2 regions of the Pseudooceanicola profundus genome follow, and region 2 is predicted to be linked to the other one. Evidence: riboswitches for the same ligand, from Rfam matches in the RefSeq annotation. Region 2 holds a riboswitch; the other holds the start of a gene.
The links. Region 2 has a riboswitch for thiamine pyrophosphate ahead of ACX9MO_RS17665 (YkoF family thiamine/hydroxymethylpyrimidine-binding protein). Riboswitches for the same ligand answer to the same signal wherever they lie in the genome.

Region 1: it holds a riboswitch for thiamine pyrophosphate, as region 2 does, so the genes downstream of both, thiM (hydroxyethylthiazole kinase) here and ACX9MO_RS17665 (YkoF family thiamine/hydroxymethylpyrimidine-binding protein) in region 2, are expected to answer to the same signal.

What each region holds. Positions count from the first base shown of each region.
Region 1 is NZ_CM142898.1:1,393,699-1,397,914, reverse strand. Features, by position in the region: gene tenA (thiaminase II) at 1-266, opposite strand, end outside; gene thiD (bifunctional hydroxymethylpyrimidine kinase/phosphomethylpyrimidine kinase) at 263-1,066, opposite strand; gene thiE (thiamine phosphate synthase) at 1,063-1,674, opposite strand; gene thiM (hydroxyethylthiazole kinase) at 1,671-2,459, opposite strand; TPP riboswitch at 2,519-2,613, opposite strand; gene ACX9MO_RS06380 (sulfatase-like hydrolase/transferase) at 2,991-3,596, shown strand; gene ACX9MO_RS06375 (sulfatase-like hydrolase/transferase) at 3,603-4,216, shown strand, end outside.
Region 2 is NZ_CM142898.1:3,860,053-3,864,268, forward strand. Features, by position in the region: gene ACX9MO_RS17650 (ABC transporter substrate-binding protein) at 1-51, opposite strand, end outside; gene ACX9MO_RS17655 (DeoR/GlpR family DNA-binding transcription regulator) at 149-934, opposite strand; gene ACX9MO_RS17660 (amidohydrolase family protein) at 972-2,204, opposite strand; TPP riboswitch at 2,455-2,568, shown strand; gene ACX9MO_RS17665 (YkoF family thiamine/hydroxymethylpyrimidine-binding protein) at 2,593-3,180, shown strand; gene ACX9MO_RS17670 (ABC transporter permease) at 3,185-3,964, shown strand; gene ACX9MO_RS17675 (ABC transporter ATP-binding protein) at 3,961-4,216, shown strand, end outside.

The sequences.
Region 1 (4,216 bases), 1.9 Mb from region 2:
TAATGCCCGTGCAACTCGCGCTCGACGGCGATGGCACCTGCGGCGGAGCCCGCCAGCTGCGCGACCGTGGGCGCGTCCGGCGCCTTGGCGGCGGCAAGCGCGAGCGCCCGGGCGAAGCCTTCGAGGTAGTGGGCATCCTGAATGATGTAGCCCCGGAAGATATCCGGGGCGAGCGTGCCCTGCGCCAGTTCGCGGTTGAAGGGCATCGTGTGGATCTGGTGACGGATCGCGGCGGTCTCCCGCGCGAGGTCTTCGGTGAAGGTCATGGCGTGGTCCGTTTCATGGCGTGGAAATGGTGGACGGGTCCGAAGCCGGACCCGACGGTCAGCGCATCCGCGGCGGCGAGCGCGGCGGTGAGATAGCTCTTGGCGCGCTGCACGGCCTCGGGCAGCGCAAGTCCCGCCCCGAGCGCGGTGGCAAGCGCCGAGGACAGGGTGCAGCCGGTGCCATGGGTGTTGCGCGTGGCGATGCGCGTGGCGTCGAAGCGCTGCAGGCCATGGTCGGTCACCAGAAGGTCGGGGCAGGCCTGCCCGGCAAGGTGGCCGCCCTTCAGCAACACCGCACGCGGGCCGAGGTTCCGCAGGGCCCGGGCCTGGGCCGCCATCTCGTCGAGGGTCCGGGCCTCGGCGCAGCCCAGCAGGTCGGCGGCTTCGGGCAGGTTCGGCGTGATGACATCGGCGCGGGGCAGCAGCCCGCGCAGGGCCTCCACCGCCTCGGCCTGCAGGAGCCGGTCGCCGCCCTTGGCAACCATCACGGGGTCGAGCACGACCGGGCCGTCGATCCCGTCGAGCCCCCGTGTCACGCAGTCGATGATCGCCGCATCGCCGAGCATCCCGATCTTGACCGCGTCGATCCGGATATCGGCACGCAGCGCCTCGATCTGGGCCGTGATCATGTCCGTGTCGCAAAGCCGCACCGCCTGAACGCCGCGGGTGTTCTGGGCGGTCAGCGCGGTGATCACGCTCATGCCATAGCCGCCATTGGCCGAGATCGCCTTGAGGTCGGCCTGAATGCCGGCACCTCCGGAGGGGTCCGAGCCGGCGATGGAAAGGATGTTCGGGATCATGCGGTCCTCCAGGCGGTGCACAGGGCGCGGGCGGCCCCCGCCATGTCATCGGCCCGCGAGATGGCCGAGATCACGGCCAGACCGGCGCCGCCCGCGGCCTTCAGCGCGGCGGCATCATCCGATGTGATCCCGCCGATCGCGAGGCAGGGCAGGGCGGTGGCGTCACGGATCGCGGCAAAGCCGGCGTGGCCGATCGGCGGGGCATGGTCGGGTTTTGAACCGGTAGCATGGACGGGCCCCACGCCGAGGTAGTCGACCCCGCCTGGCACCGCGGCGATCTGGGCCTCCTCCTCGACCGACAGGCCGAGGATCATCCCCGGCCCGATGCGGCGCCGGATCGTGGCAGGATCGCCGTCGCCCTGACCGATATGCAGCCCGGCTGCGCCGCAGGCGACGGCGACATCGACCCGGTCATTCACGATCAGCGGCACACCGAGAGGTGTCAGTGCCGAGATCAGCGCCCGGGCCAGCGCCGCGAAATCCTCATCCCTCAAGGTCTTGTCGCGCAGCTGGACCCATCCGGCGCCACCCTGCGCGGCGGCGAGGGCCTGTTCGATCACGGGGCGGGCGGCCCCGGGATCGGTGATGAAGCAGAGCGGCGGGATCATGCGATGCTGATCCGTGCGCCCGCATCCAGTTCCTCTGGTCCCACCCCCGACAGCGCATCGAGGAACGCCGGCTGGAACGAGCCCGGCCCCTGCGCCCCGGCGCCGGCCCGCTCTCCGGCGAGGCCGTAGTAGGCGAGGGCCGCGACGGTGGCCTCGAACCTGGGTTGCCCGGCGACGAAGGCGGCGACGAGCCCGGTCAGGGAACAGCCGAGCGCGGTGACCCGGGGCATCAGCGCATGTCCGTTGGCGATCCGTGCCGCGCGCGCGCCGTCGGTGACGAAATCCACGGGGCCGGTGACGGCGACCACGGCGCCGCTGGTCCGGGCAAGGGCTCGGGCCGCGTCCTCGGCGGTGGCGACGGTCTCGGTGGCATCGGCCCCCTTGCCGGCCGCGGTGGTCCCGGCGAGGGCGAGGATCTCGGAGGCATTGCCCCGGATGACCGTGGGCCGCAGCGCGAGGAGACGTGCCCCAAGGGCCCGGCGATACGCCGTCGCGCCGACGGCGACCGGGTCGAGGACCCAGGGCACCTCCTGCGCGGCCGCGGCCTGCGCCGTCGCCTCCATCGCCTCGGCCCAGGGCGGGGAGACGGTGCCGATGTTGAGGCTGACCGCCTGCGCAAGCCCGGCGAATTCCGCCGCTTCCTCGCGGGCGTGGACCATCGCGGGCGAGGCACCCGCCGCCAGCAGCACGTTCGCCATGACGTTCATGGCCACGTAGTTGGTGATGTTGTGCACGAGAGGCGCGGTCTGCCGCATCTGTGCAAGGTATGAGCCGGGATGTTCCATCGTATCTCCTCCACGCGCCGGACGGCGGGAGGAACGCGAGGGGGCGGGCGGGGTGCGCCTGACCATCTCATGCGCCTCCCTCCGCCGGCATTATCCGGTTCAGGTTCTAAGGGTTCGTCTCAGCCCGGTTTCCCGAGCGCCCCTGTCGCTTCGCCTGCAGGGATGACATCCCCGCGACCGGGCGTCAAGCCGGGCCGGGGAGGCGGCGCCCCGGCGTCCCATGATCCCTGCGGTGCGGGCCGCAGGGGGCACCACTGCCCGAGGCGATGGCCGAAATGGCTGGGGGCGGGGCCGCGCACAAGGGGCAGCGCCCGCGCCGGCTGGCACGACGGGGGCGGCGTCAGAGCCATGGGCCGGTTGCTGCACGGTGGCGCCCGCGACGTCGCATGTAAGCCATTCTTTGCATGTGATTTTACGCTGCGTCACATGGGGCGTCGGGGGCTGAACAAACCTCGTCGACTCGCTCCAAACGTGTGCTACGCTGACTTTGTTAATTTTTGATTCCAAGATCTTGAAGTTAGGAGCAGAGTCATGTTTAGGACTTACGTCCTCGCGCTTCCCGTCACGGCCGCGTTTATGGCAGGAGCGGCCGTCGCGCAGGAGACAGCGGAGCAGCCGAACATACTTGTAATCTGGGGCGACGACATTGGCTGGTCCAACGTCTCTGCCTACGGGATGGGGATGATGGGCTACACGACGCCCAACATCGACCGGATCGCGAACGAAGGCATCCGCTTCACCGATCACTACGCTCAGCCCAGCTGTACCGCAGGTCGGGCGGCCTTCATCACCGGCCAGTACCCGATCCGCTCGGGCATGACGACGGTGGGGCAGCCGGGCTCGGCGCTCGGGCTGCAGGCGGGCTCGCCCTCGCTGGCGGAAGAACTGAAACAGGTCGGCTACCGCACCGGCCAGTTCGGCAAGAACCACCTCGGCGACCGAAACGAACACCTGCCGACGGTGCATGGCTTCGACGAATTCTTCGGCAACCTCTACCACCTCAACACGCAGGAAGAGGCCGAACAGCGCGACTACCAGAATTTCGGCAAGGAATTCTCCGGCTCGCTGGAGGCCTATGAAGAGCAGTTCGGCACCCGTGGCGTGCTGCACACCTTCGCCACCGACACGGACGACTAGACCGAGATGCCGCGCTTCGGCAAGGTCGGGATGCAGACCATCGAGGACACCGGCCCGCTGACGCAAGAGCGGATGAAGGCCTTTGACGAGGACGAGATGATCCCCAAGGCGATCGACTTCATGGCCGCCGCCAAGGAGGCGGGCGAGCCGTTCTTCGTCTGGCTCAACACTTCGCGGATGCACCTCTACACCCGTCTGAACGACGAGTGGCGTTATGCCGCGGAGCAGTATACCTCCGAGGCGGACCTCTACGGCTCGGGGATGATGCAGCATGACCATGACATCGGCCTCGTCCTCGACTGGCTGGATGAGCAGGGCCTGACCGACAGCACGATCGTCTGGTACTCCACCGACAACGGGCCGGAGCACAACTCGTGGCCCCATGGCGGTACGTCGCCGTTCCGCGGCGAGAAGATGACCACCTACGAAGGCGGCATCCGGGTGCCCTCGATGATCCGCTGGCCGGGCCACCTGCCCGAGCGCACCACGCTGAACGGCATCCAGGGCCACCAGGACATGTTCACCAGCCTGGCCGCCGCCGCCGGGATCGAGGACGTGGCCGCCGAGGTCATGGAAGAGAAGCAGCAGTATATCGACGGTGTGAACAACCTGCCCTACTG
Region 2 (4,216 bases):
CAGCAGCGCGGCAAGGGCGCCACGGCGCGGCGAGGGGCTGAGGTGGGGCATCCGTCTTCTCCTTGGGATGGGCCGAACGGCGGGCCGGCGCCGTCGGGTCGCGCGGACCCTAGCGGCGGCGCGCGATCACCGCAACTTTGTGCGCAGATCACCGGGCGGCCACCCGGACCGCGACGCCTGCGCTCCTCAGCGCCTGCGCCAGATCGGGGGGCGGGGCTGCGTCGGTGATCAGGGTGGTAAGCCCGGCCAGTTCGCAGAGCCGGACCAGTGACCTGCGCCCGAAGGCCTGCGCCTCGCAGAGCCCGATCCGCCGGTCGGCCTGTCCGATGAGGGCCTGTTTCACCGCCGCCTCCTCGATCGAGCTGTCGAAGACGCCGTCGCCCGTCAGCCCCGCGATCCCGAGGACCGCCACGTCGACATAGAGACCCGCGTAATGCGCAACCGCGGCGGGGCCGGTGAGGGTCCGCTCGGCGCTGCCCAGTCGGCCCGGGGGCAGGTAGACCTCGGCCCCCGTGGCGGCCAGCGGTTCAGCCACGGTCAGGGAATGGGTGAAGATACGGGTGCGTCCGGGCGCGAGCCGCTGCGCAAGGATGCGCGCGGTGCGTTGGGTCAGGAGCGCACCATCCATGGCGATGCTGTGGCAGGGCGCGACCAGACGGGCGGCCTCTGCGGCGATGGGATCGGGCGGCAGGCCGGGCAGGGCGTCCCGGGGCGTCGCAGCCGCGGGCACGGCGCCGCCATGTACCCGCGTTAGGTGGCCGGCCTCCTCCAACTCGTCCAGATCGCGCCGGACTGTCATCTCCGAGATATCGAAGTCTGCGGCGATCTCGCTCACGGACAGCGCGCCGTCCTTCTCCAGACGGTCGAGAATGGCCGCGAGCCGGGCCTGGGCCGGCAGGCGGCGCGGAGGCTGGGGTTTGGACGGGCGGGGCATGGCGATGCGCTCCGAAATGGTGTTTGAAAATGTGTGATTATGAGGGGTCGAAAAGTGTCGGTTTCGAGCGCGCGAAGGTCGGCCTGCCTTCCTTGCAACCCCAGAGCGCGGGGGCCACGGTGGCAACCGCCATCGCAGGGCTCTCGGCGTCCAGCAGGACGATGTCTGCCACCGCACCCCGGACGAGGGTGGGATCGGGTGCCCCCAGAAGCCGGGCGGCCTGCGTCGTGATCATCCCGTGGATCGCGGTCATCTCGCCCGGCGTGCCGGCCTGCGCGATATTGGCATAGAGGTTGGCCATCCGGATCAGCGAGACGTCTCCGAAGGGCGTGAAGGGGTTCAGCACATTGTTGGTGGAGAGCGTGGCCAGCAGGCCGGTCCCGGCCTGGCGGTGTGCCGCGAACATGCCCCGGGGGCTGAGCCGTTCGGTGTCGCGTCCCATGAGGAAGAGATCGGTGACGGGCAACACGGTGAGGGCAATCCCGGCACTGGCGAGCCGCTGGCACTGTGCCTCTGCCTCTCCCGGCGCCATGGCGGAGAGCTTGGTCACATGGCCGATCGAAGTGCGCCCGCCCCAGCCCCGCGCCTCGGTCTCGCGCAGCACGTGGGGGATGTTCGAGCCTGCCGCGTCAAGGTCGAAGTCGAGATGGAAATCCACCGCGACATCATACTTGCGGGCGAGGTCGAAGATCATGGAAACATGGCGTTCCGGGTCGGGATCGGTATAGGGGCAGCCGCCGACGAGATCCGCGCCGCGCGCAAGGGCCGCGTCCAGCATGGCGTAGCTCTCGGGCTCGTTGGTCAGCCCCTCCTGCGCGAAGGCGCAGAGTTCGAGCGTGATCGCATGGGCGTAGTCGGCGCGCAGATGCAGCAGGGCATCGAAACTCCGGAACCCGGCACGCGGGTCGATCTCGACAAAGCTGCGCATGCGCGTGGTGCCATGGGATATCGCCGCGCGCAGGACGGCCTCGGCCCGGGCGTAGACATCCGCCTCGGTGAAGGCGGCCTTGGCGCGGGCGGTCTCGCTGACGGCCTCGGCCAGCGTCCCGTGGCAGAGCGAACAGCGGTGCAGGATGCCCGCCTTGTCGAGGTGGATGTGGGTCTCCACCAGCCCGGGAGAAGCGAGCGCGCCGCCGCCCTCCTGTACCGGTGCCGCCACGTCGTCGCCCAGGCCAGGGCCGATGGCCTCGATCCGGCCCCCGCCGATGAGGATGTCGACGGCCGAGAGATGATCGGGCAGGCGGACATTGCGCAGGACGAGGTCTGTCATGGGAGGCTCCGGTGAGATCGGCGCGAGGTTACGCTGCGTGAGGTGCGCGGGGCAAGCGATTGGTGTGATTGCGGTCGAACATGTGCGTATTGAGCTTCATCGCATATGTTGGATAATGGGCGTTTGCTGGTCCGCTTGGCTTCATACAGAGCCGCCCGGGCCGGAGCCAACGGGACGGTTACTTCACAGCTCTCTGCGGCGGCCCATGACACGGGCTCTTGCAATGCGCCCGGCGCTGTGATTTCAGATGACGCATCCACAGGGGTGTCCCGTACTGCCGGGGCTGAGATGCGGGTGGCAAGCCCACGGACCCTCAAAGCTGATCTGGATCATGCCAGCGGAGCAAGGAGGACCCATGTTTATTGGCGCCCAAGTCTCATTGTACCCCATGACCGGCGACTTCGTCCCGGTCATCATGGACGCGCTCACCGCGTTCGACCCCTATCGCGAAAAGCTGCGCGTCGAGACCGACGACATCTCGACCCTCATCGTCGGCGCACCCGAGGTGGTGTTCCCGGCGCTGCGGGATTTCTATGTCGCCGCCGCCGCGACCCGGCATCACGTTGTCCTGCGGGTCACCCTTTCGCGCGGCTGTCCGGGCGAGCCGGATGACCCGATGTGCGCGACCGGTGCGCTTGCCAATCCGGACACGCCTGTTGCGCAGCGCATCGAGGAGGCCCGGGCCGCCGTCGAGGGGGCCGACCAGACGGGCGAGGAGGCCGCCGCGCAATTCTCGCTCTACGTCATGGGGGAGGGGCAGCACATGGACGAGATCTATGGCTGCATCGATTTCCTGAAGGGCAGCGGCACCTTCGACCGGTCCAAGAACTTCTGCACGCGGATCACCGGGGACGCGGGCCCGGTCTTTGCCACGTTGCGCGAAGGCTTCTGCCGGTTCGGCGCGCCGGAAGGCCATGTGACCATGGACCTGACCGTCTCGGCGAATTCCCCCAGCACGCGCAAAGCCGCCGCTTGATCCGATGGACATCGCACATGTGTCCCGCGCGGCGGCGCGCGGGCTGAAACGGGCTGCGCCTGCGCTCGTCTCGGTCATCCTGATCCTGCTGGGCTGGGAGGTCTACGTCGACCTCTCGCGCATCTCGGCCACGGCGCTGCCGGCGCCGTCGCGGGTGGCGGCGCAGGGCTGGCAGGCCCGCGCCGTGCTGGCGGAGAATGCGCTTGCCACGCTCACCGCGACGCTCTCGGGCTTCGCGGTGTCGCTGGCCTGTGCCTTCGTCCTGTCGGTGGCGATCGACTTCGTGCCGCTGCTGCGCCGGGCGCTGTTCCCGGTCTTCGTGATCAGCCAGACCCTGCCGCTGGTGGCCATCGCGCCACTGGTGGTGCTGTGGTTCGGCTTCGGACTGCTGCCCAAGATCCTGCTGGTGGCGCTGGTGACCTTCTTCCCGATGCTGGTGGCGCTGGTCGATGGCTACGAGGCGACGGACCGCGACATCACCCGCCTGCTGCGCAGCATGGGCGCGGGGCGCGGTCAGGTCTTCTGGCGGGCGCGGCTGCCCTCGGCGCTGCCCTTCTTCTTCGCGGGGCTGCGGATCTCGATCACCTATGCCGTGGTGGCGGCGATCTTTGCGGAATACGCGGGCGCGGCGCGGGGGCTGGGGATCTTCATTCTGAACGCCAAGAACAACTTCCGCCCCGACCTCGTGCTGGCGGCGGTCTTCGTCAGTTCGGCCCTGACGCTGGCGCTCTTCGCTTTGGCCGTCCTGGCGCAATACATGTCCCAGCCATGGAGGCGCGCATGACCCTGCGGCTGGACGACCTGCGCCTGACCCGGGGCGTGACCCATGTGCTGGACGGCGTGACGCTGGAGGCGCGGGAGGGCGCGTTCATCTCGATCCTCGGGCCCTCGGGCGCGGGCAAGTCGACGCTGTTCGAGCTGCTGCTTGGCAGTCTCGCGGCGGACGGCGGCCAGATCAGCTACAACGGTCAGCCGGTGCGGGGGCGCGATCTCTTTGCCTTCATGCCGCAGCGCGACGCGCTGATGCCGTGGCGGC